Regions from separate parts of the Streptomyces sp. NPDC058662 genome, predicted to be linked through region 3. Evidence: riboswitches for the same ligand, from Rfam matches in the RefSeq annotation. Region 3 holds a riboswitch; each other region holds the start of a gene.
What was found. Region 3 has a riboswitch for cobalamin ahead of ACFWUQ_RS17135 (cobalamin biosynthesis protein). Riboswitches for the same ligand answer to the same signal wherever they lie in the genome.
Positions count from the first base shown of each region.

Region 1 (2,252 bases), on a different contig from region 3:
AGTCCGGGCGCCTCAAGTGGGCCTGGGTGACGGGCCTGCCGCTCGCCTGGGACGTGTCGGTCACTCTCACCGCGAGCTACCAGAAGATCTTCTCCGAGGACGTGAAGGTCGGCTTCTTCGCGCAGCGCGAGAAGTACCAGGCGGGCATCGACGCGGACAAGGTGCTGCCGCCCGCCAAGACCATGGACGAGATGCACACCGTCGTCACCAACGCCACGGTGGACGGCGTGCTGTCGGCGCTGTTCGCGGTCCTCATCATCATCGTGCTGATCGACGCGGCCCGGACGTGCTTCAAGGCCATCGCCCACCCGCAGTCGGTGAAGCTGTCCGAGGTCCCCTGGACCGAGTCGAAGATCATCGCCCCGGCCGGTCTCATCCCGACCGCGCAGGAGCGCGCGGAACTCGCCGCCGCCGGCCTCGACCCCAACGGCGGCCGGGTGAAGGAGCCCGCGGCCTCATGAGCACGCTGCGCGGAGTCCTGGCCAAGACCTGGTTCTACCTGCGGGAGTTCTCGGGGGAGGCGGCGTACGACCGCTACGTCGCCCACACGCGCTCCCACGACCCCGACGCGGAGGTCCTGACGCGCAGGGCCTTCGAACGCGCCCGCACGGACTCCCGCGAGGCGGACCCCCGCGAGGGCTTCCGCTGCTGCTGAACACACCCGCGACGAAGGGCCCCGCCGGATCCGGCGGGGCCCTTCCGGTCTGTCAACGCACCCAGTCCTTCAGGGGCTCGGTTCGGAGCGTGACACCGACCGGATCGGGGAGCTCCACATCCTTGCCGAAGGGCACGGTCCTGACCGCCTCGTAGCAGTGGCCGTCGGGCTCGCTGTGGACCACGACCTGGCACGCGGTCCGGTCGATCAGCAGATAGACCGGAATGCCCGTCTCCGCGTAGGCGCGAGGCTTCTCCCGCCGGCCGCGGCGGTCGGTGTCCGAGTCCCACGAGGTCACCTCGACGACCATGAGGACAGGACTCGGATCGACCCACTCACCCTGCCCGGCGAAGGCTTCGGCGGGAGCCAGCGCGGCGTCCGGGATCGCCCGGCCTCGGTGAGCATGTGCGGCCGGTCGATCATTGCGGTCACGGAGGGCTCGCCTCCTTCGACGGTCTGCTTCGACCATAGCGGAGAGGTACGTCACGCGAACGCCGCGTCGCGTCCGACACAACATGTGGGGGCCAACGCAGACACCCGCCCCCACATGTATGCTCAAGGCTGCTGTCGCCGCAGGGGAATCCGGTGCGAATCCGGAACTGTCCCGCAACGGTATGAGATGCACCGATCAGTGCATCGCAAGTCCGAAGGCCTGCCGACAGCGCGCCCGGCTCGACCGAACCGGGCGTCGTACGTCCGGGCCTCGCGGTTGGGCCGAGGGACGCCATGCGGTGCACGTACTGCCTGCCCTGTCCGGGCCGACGCGTGCCCAGGCCCGCATGCGCCCGCTCGCGCGCCGATCCGACGAGGACCGGACCGAGCGAGGGAGAGCTCCCCCCGTGACCATCGCGCCTGCCGCACCGCGCTCCGAGTCCGCCGGCACCGAGACCGCGGCCGAGCCCGGGGGGCCCGGGGCCGCGCTGCTGCGCACCCTGACCGAACTCACGGCCGACCTCCCCGACACCGACCCCGGTCGGGTCGCCGCCGCCGCGCTGCGCGGCCGCAGCGCCGCCGCCGACGAGGCCGAGCTGCGCGGACTGGCCACCGAGGCCGCCGCCGGGCTCATCTCCGAGGACCCCGCGTACTCCCGGCTCGCGGCCCGGCTGCTGACGCTGGCCGTCGCCGACGAGGCGGCGGGCCAGGGCTCCACCTCCTTCTCCGCGTCCGTCGAGGTCGGCCACCGCGAGGGGCTCATCGCCGACCGCACCGCGGAGTTCGTCCGCACCCACGCGAGCCGGCTGGACGCGCTGGTCGAGCACACCCTGGCCGAGGGCGCCGACGACCGTTTCGGCTTCTTCGGCCTGCGGACCCTGCACAGCCGCTACCTGCTGCGCCACCCGATCACCCGCCAGGTCGTGGAGACCCCGCAGTACTTCATGCTGCGTGTCGCCTGCGGCCTCGCCGAGGACCAGAGCGTCCAGGCCGTCGAGGAAGTCGCCTCGCTGTACCGGCTGATGAGCCGCCTGGACTACCTGCCGTCCTCCCCCACCCTCTTCAACTCCGGCACCCGGCACCCGCAGATGTCCTCCTGCTACCTGCTGGACTCCCCGCTGGACGAGCTCGACTCGATCTACGACCGCTACCACCAGGTCGCACG
Region 1 is NZ_JBHXRU010000022.1:41,419-43,670, reverse strand. It holds gene ACFWUQ_RS11170 (carbon starvation CstA family protein) at 1-461, shown strand, start outside; gene ACFWUQ_RS11165 (YbdD/YjiX family protein) at 458-655, shown strand; partial or broken gene ACFWUQ_RS11160 (Uma2 family endonuclease) at 708-1,052, opposite strand; cobalamin riboswitch at 1,197-1,330, shown strand; gene ACFWUQ_RS11155 (ribonucleoside-diphosphate reductase subunit alpha) at 1,495-2,252, shown strand, end outside.
Region 1: another riboswitch for cobalamin. It lies ahead of ACFWUQ_RS11155 (ribonucleoside-diphosphate reductase subunit alpha); the one in region 3 lies ahead of ACFWUQ_RS17135 (cobalamin biosynthesis protein).

Region 2 (2,252 bases), on a different contig from region 3:
ACTTCGTGTCGGCGTCACCGGCGGAACCGGGCCACTCCCAGTCGAGGTCGATCCCGTCGAACACCCCCGCGGCCGCGCCCGCGCCGCCGCGGGTGCCGTCCTGGGGCAGGTTGCCCTTGATGTAGAGGTCGATGCAGGACTCCACGAACGCCTTGCGGGAGGCGGGGGTCAGCGCGGCGTCCGAGAAGTGGGTGGACCAGCTCCAACCGCCGAGCGAGATGAGCACTTTCAGGCCGGGGTGCTTGGCCTTGAGCTCACGCAGCTGGTTGAAGTTGCCCGCCAGGGGCTGGTCCCAGGTGTCCGCGACCCCGTCCACGGAGTTCTCGGCGTCGAGGGGGCGGCCGTAGTCGGCCCACGCGTCGGCCTCACCGGGAATGCTGCCGGTGAAGCACTTGCCCTCCGGACTGACGTTGCCGAAGGCGTAGTTGATGTGCGTGAGCTTGCCGGCGGAGCCGTTCGCGTCGAGGTCCTGGACCTGGAAGTCCCGCCCGTACACACCCCATTGGGTGAAGTATCCGACCTTCTTGTACGAGCGGTCGTGACCGCCCGGCGCCTTGCCGTGCGAGGCGCCCGCGGCGGGTGCGAAGGCGGTCAGCAGGGAGAGGGAGCAGGCGGCGATGACCAGCCTGCCGAGCATGCTGCGGCGCATGGACTTCCTTTGCGGATGCGGGGAGTGGGGCGTGAGCGCGTGCGCGGTGCACGCCGGAAACTATTGGTCTGGACCAGAGTGGTCAAGGGGGCGGTCGAAAGTGCCAGGTCGGACGGCACGCCCTCGGCCCGCGCCGAGGTCGGGTTGACCGGTCGACCGAAAGAATCCGCGTCCGCACCGGATCGGCGTTTTCCACCCGGTTGATCGGCGAATTGAGTGGATCTTCGGGCCGCGCCGTGTCATGGTTGGTCTCGCCGAAGGGGTGTAGCTCAGCTGGTCAGAGCGCCGGTCTCCAAAACCGAAGGCCGCAGGTTCGAATCCTGCCGCCCCTGCCACACAGGACAGCCGAAGGCCCACGTCCGCGGGAAGTCCCGCCGACGGGGGCCTTCGCCGTTCCCGGGGCCGGCCGGGCCGCAGGCCCCGAACGTATGGCAAGCTGGGGCGCATTGCCCTGGCGGTGCAGGACAGGAAACCGGTGCGAATCCGGTGCGGTCCCGCCACTGTGACCGGCTCTCCCCGTGCGGGAGACCGGGAGTCAGACACTGACGCACCGCCTCTTCACGCTCTTCACGTCGACCAGGGGACGCGGATCCCCCGGAGAGGCTTCGCCATGTCGCGTTCCCGCGCCGCTCTGCGCGCACTTGTACCCTTCGCGCTCCTGCTGCCCCTGGCCGCCTGCGGCACCTCGCCGGGGCCGGGGAAGCCGGCCGCCGACGCGGCCGCCGCGCCCGGATTCCCGTACACGGTTGTCAACTGCGGTGTGAGCACCACTTATCAGGCTCCGCCGCAACGCGCCGTGACCATGAATCAGCACGCCACCGAGGTGCTGCTGGCCCTCGGACTGGAGGACCGGATCACCGGCTCCGCCTACCTCGACGACGCCGTGCTGCCCGCCTACCGGCCGGCCTACGACAAGATCAAGGTGCTGGCCGAGGAGTACCCCTCCAAGGAGGTGCTGCTGGGCGCCGACCCGGACTTCGTGTACGGCGGCTACTCCAGCGCCTTCGACAAGGCGCAGGGCCGCGACCGCGAAGGGCTCGGCAGGACGGGGATCAACACCCGCCTCAACATCGAGTACTGCACCCCGGGCCCCGTCGGCCTCGACGAGCTCAAGACCGAGATCACCGAGGTCGCCCGGACCTTCGGCGTGCCCGAGCGGGGCGCGCGGCTCATCGAGGAGGAGCAGCGCCGCATCGACGCCGTCACCGCCCGGGTCAAGGACCGGGCCCGCCCGGCGGTCTTCGTCTACGACTCCGGCGAGGGATCCGCCTTCACCTCGGGCGGCAAGGGCATCGGCACCGAGATCATCTCCCTCGCGGGAGGCGCCAACGTGTTCGCCGACCTCGACGACACCTTCGGCGACGTGGCCTGGGAAAAGGTCATCGAGCGCAAGCCCGAGGTCGTCCTCATCTACGACTACGGCGGCACCACCGTCGAGGCCAAGAAGCAGCGCCTGATGAACGACCCGGCCCTGGCGGAGGTTCCCGCCGTCAAGAACAAGCGGTTCGTCGTCCTGCCGCTCTCCTCTGCCGTGCTCGGAGTCCGGGTCGCCGACGCCGTCGAGTCACTGGGCGGTCAGCTGCACCCCGACGCCGCGTGAGGC
Region 2 is NZ_JBHXRU010000009.1:78,170-80,421, reverse strand. It holds gene ACFWUQ_RS06205 (glycoside hydrolase family 18 protein) at 1-649, opposite strand, end outside; tRNA gene ACFWUQ_RS06200 (tRNA-Trp) at 908-984, shown strand; cobalamin riboswitch at 1,076-1,215, shown strand; gene ACFWUQ_RS06195 (ABC transporter substrate-binding protein) at 1,260-2,249, shown strand; gene ACFWUQ_RS06190 (FecCD family ABC transporter permease) at 2,246-2,252, shown strand, end outside.
Region 2: another riboswitch for cobalamin. It lies ahead of ACFWUQ_RS06195 (ABC transporter substrate-binding protein); the one in region 3 lies ahead of ACFWUQ_RS17135 (cobalamin biosynthesis protein).

Region 3 (2,252 bases):
CGCCGTGGCCGACGCCGCCGTACCGGCCGCCGTCGCGCGCGCGAGCGTCAGCCGGGCGGCCGCGCAGGCCGCCAGGGCCAGCCAGGTCACCCGCCGCGACAGCCGCACCGCGCGCTCGATGTCGGCGACCTCCACCGCCCGCCCCCGCGCGCCGTTGAGCACGGCCCGGTGCTCGACCCGGCCCCCGTACGCCAGGGTTCCGCCCAGCCGTACGCCGAGGGCCCCCGCGAAGGAGGCCTCCACCGGGCCGGCGTTCGGGCTGGGGTGCGCGCGGGCGTCGGCGCGCCAGGCCCGTACGGCACCCCGCCGGTCGGGTCCGGCCAGGACGGCGGCCAGCGCCGTCAGCCGGGCGCCCGGCCAGCCCGCCAGGTCGTCGAGCCGGGCGGAGGCCCAGCCGTAGCGCAGGTAGCGGGGGGACCGGTGGCCGACCATCGCGTCCAGGGTGTTCACCGCCCGGAAGGCGAGCAGCCCCGGAACCCCGGCGGCCGCGCCCCACACGAGGGCGCCGACGACGGCGTCGGAGGTGTTCTCGGCGACGGACTCCACGACGGCGCGGGCCATCTGCTGCTCGTCCAGGGACTGCGGGTCGCGTCCGCACAGGTGGGGCAGCCGCTGCCGGGCGGCCTCGGTGTCGCCGGAGGCGAGCGCCGCGCCGACGGCCCGCGCCTCCCGGCCCAGCGAGGTTCCGCCCACGACGGCCCAGGTGGCGGCGGCGGTCACGGCGACACGGACCGCGGGCGGCGCGGAGCGCACGGCACGGGCGCCGAGCGCACCGATCGCCGTCGCGCCCCCGACGCACACCAGGGTGTGCAGGACGCCCCGGGCGCGGTCGTCGCGCCACAGGGCGCGCTCCACCGCGGCGGCGGCTCGTCCGAAGGCGGCCACGGGGTGCCCTCGGCGCGGATCCCCGAGGATCCGGTCGCCGATCAGGCCCGCCGCGGCGCCGTACGCGAAAACGCGATCGGCACGCATGGTGGCAGGTATGTCCTCACTCAGGGTCCGCGCCCTGGTTCGACGTGTCCGGTGGCGAGAGTTCCTGGCTCCCGGGGCTCACGCGTCGCGTGCGCTCCCCGGTGACAGTGGCGGGACCGCGCCGGAATCGCACCGGACTTCCTCTCCATGCCGCCGTATTGGCTCGGGCAGTCCACCACGCACCGAGAACGCCCGTCAACTCGCCGTTGACCTGCGGCGAGGGAGCCGGCGGGCATGCGAAAGCTCCCCCCGGGAAGAACCCGGGGGGAGCTGCCTCGGCGCATGCGGTCCGCGCCGCCGCGCGGGTCAGGCGACGATCAGGTAGATCCCGTAGCCCACGGCCGCCGCGACCAGCGCGAAGCAGGCGTACGCGCCGCTGCGGGCCAGGGTGGCGGCGCCGCCCTGCTCAGTGGCGGCCTCGTGCTTGGACAGGCCCACCAGGCCCAGGGTGAACAGGGCCACGAGGGCGACGGTGGCGGAGAGGCTGACCCCGAAGACGGAGCCGAGTGCTGCCCAGTCGATCTTCATACTGCCGTTCCTCTGTCTGTCTCGGTCAGACCGCGGCGGCCGGAGCCGCCGGGGTCGTCGTCGCGGCCGGGATGGTGGCCCGCAGGTCCTCGTCGGTCACGGCGGCGGTGGTACCGGCCGCCGCGGTCGGCGGGACGGCGACGGCGGCCATGGCCGTGGTGACCACGCCCGCCTCCTCGGCGCCGACCGGCTGCACGTCGTTGACGTTGTGGTGGTCGATGACCTGGCGGCGCGAGATGAGCCAGATGGCGAAGCAGGAGCCGACCAGGAAGACGGTGACCGCGGCGATCCCGATGTCACCGGTGCGCATGACCAGCTCGGCGCCCGCGGCGACCAGGGCCGCCGCCGGCAGCGTCAGGCCCCAGGCGATGAACATGCGGGTGGCGGTGGACCAGCGGACCACCCCGCCCTTGCGTCCCAGACCCGAACCCATGACGGCGCCGGAGCACGCGTGGGTGGTGGAGAGGGAGAAGCCGAGGCTCGACGAGGCCAGGATGACGCTGGCGGCAGAGGTCTGGGCGGCGAAGCCCTGCTGCGGCTGGAGGTCGGTGAGGCCCTTGCCCATGGTGCGGATGATGCGCCAGCCGCCCAGGTAGGTGCCCATCGCGATGGCCAGACCCGCGGAGACGATGACCCACACCGGCGGGTTGGCGCCGGCGGGCAGGGCGTTCCCGGCCACGAGGGCCAGGGTGATGATGCCCATCGTCTTCTGCGCGTCGTTGGTGCCGTGCGCGAGGGAGACGAGGCCGGCC
Region 3 is NZ_JBHXRU010000042.1:22,090-24,341, reverse strand. It holds gene ACFWUQ_RS17135 (cobalamin biosynthesis protein) at 1-972, opposite strand, end outside; cobalamin riboswitch at 1,008-1,164, opposite strand; gene ACFWUQ_RS17130 (hypothetical protein) at 1,279-1,500, opposite strand; gene ACFWUQ_RS17125 (anion permease) at 1,526-2,252, opposite strand, start outside.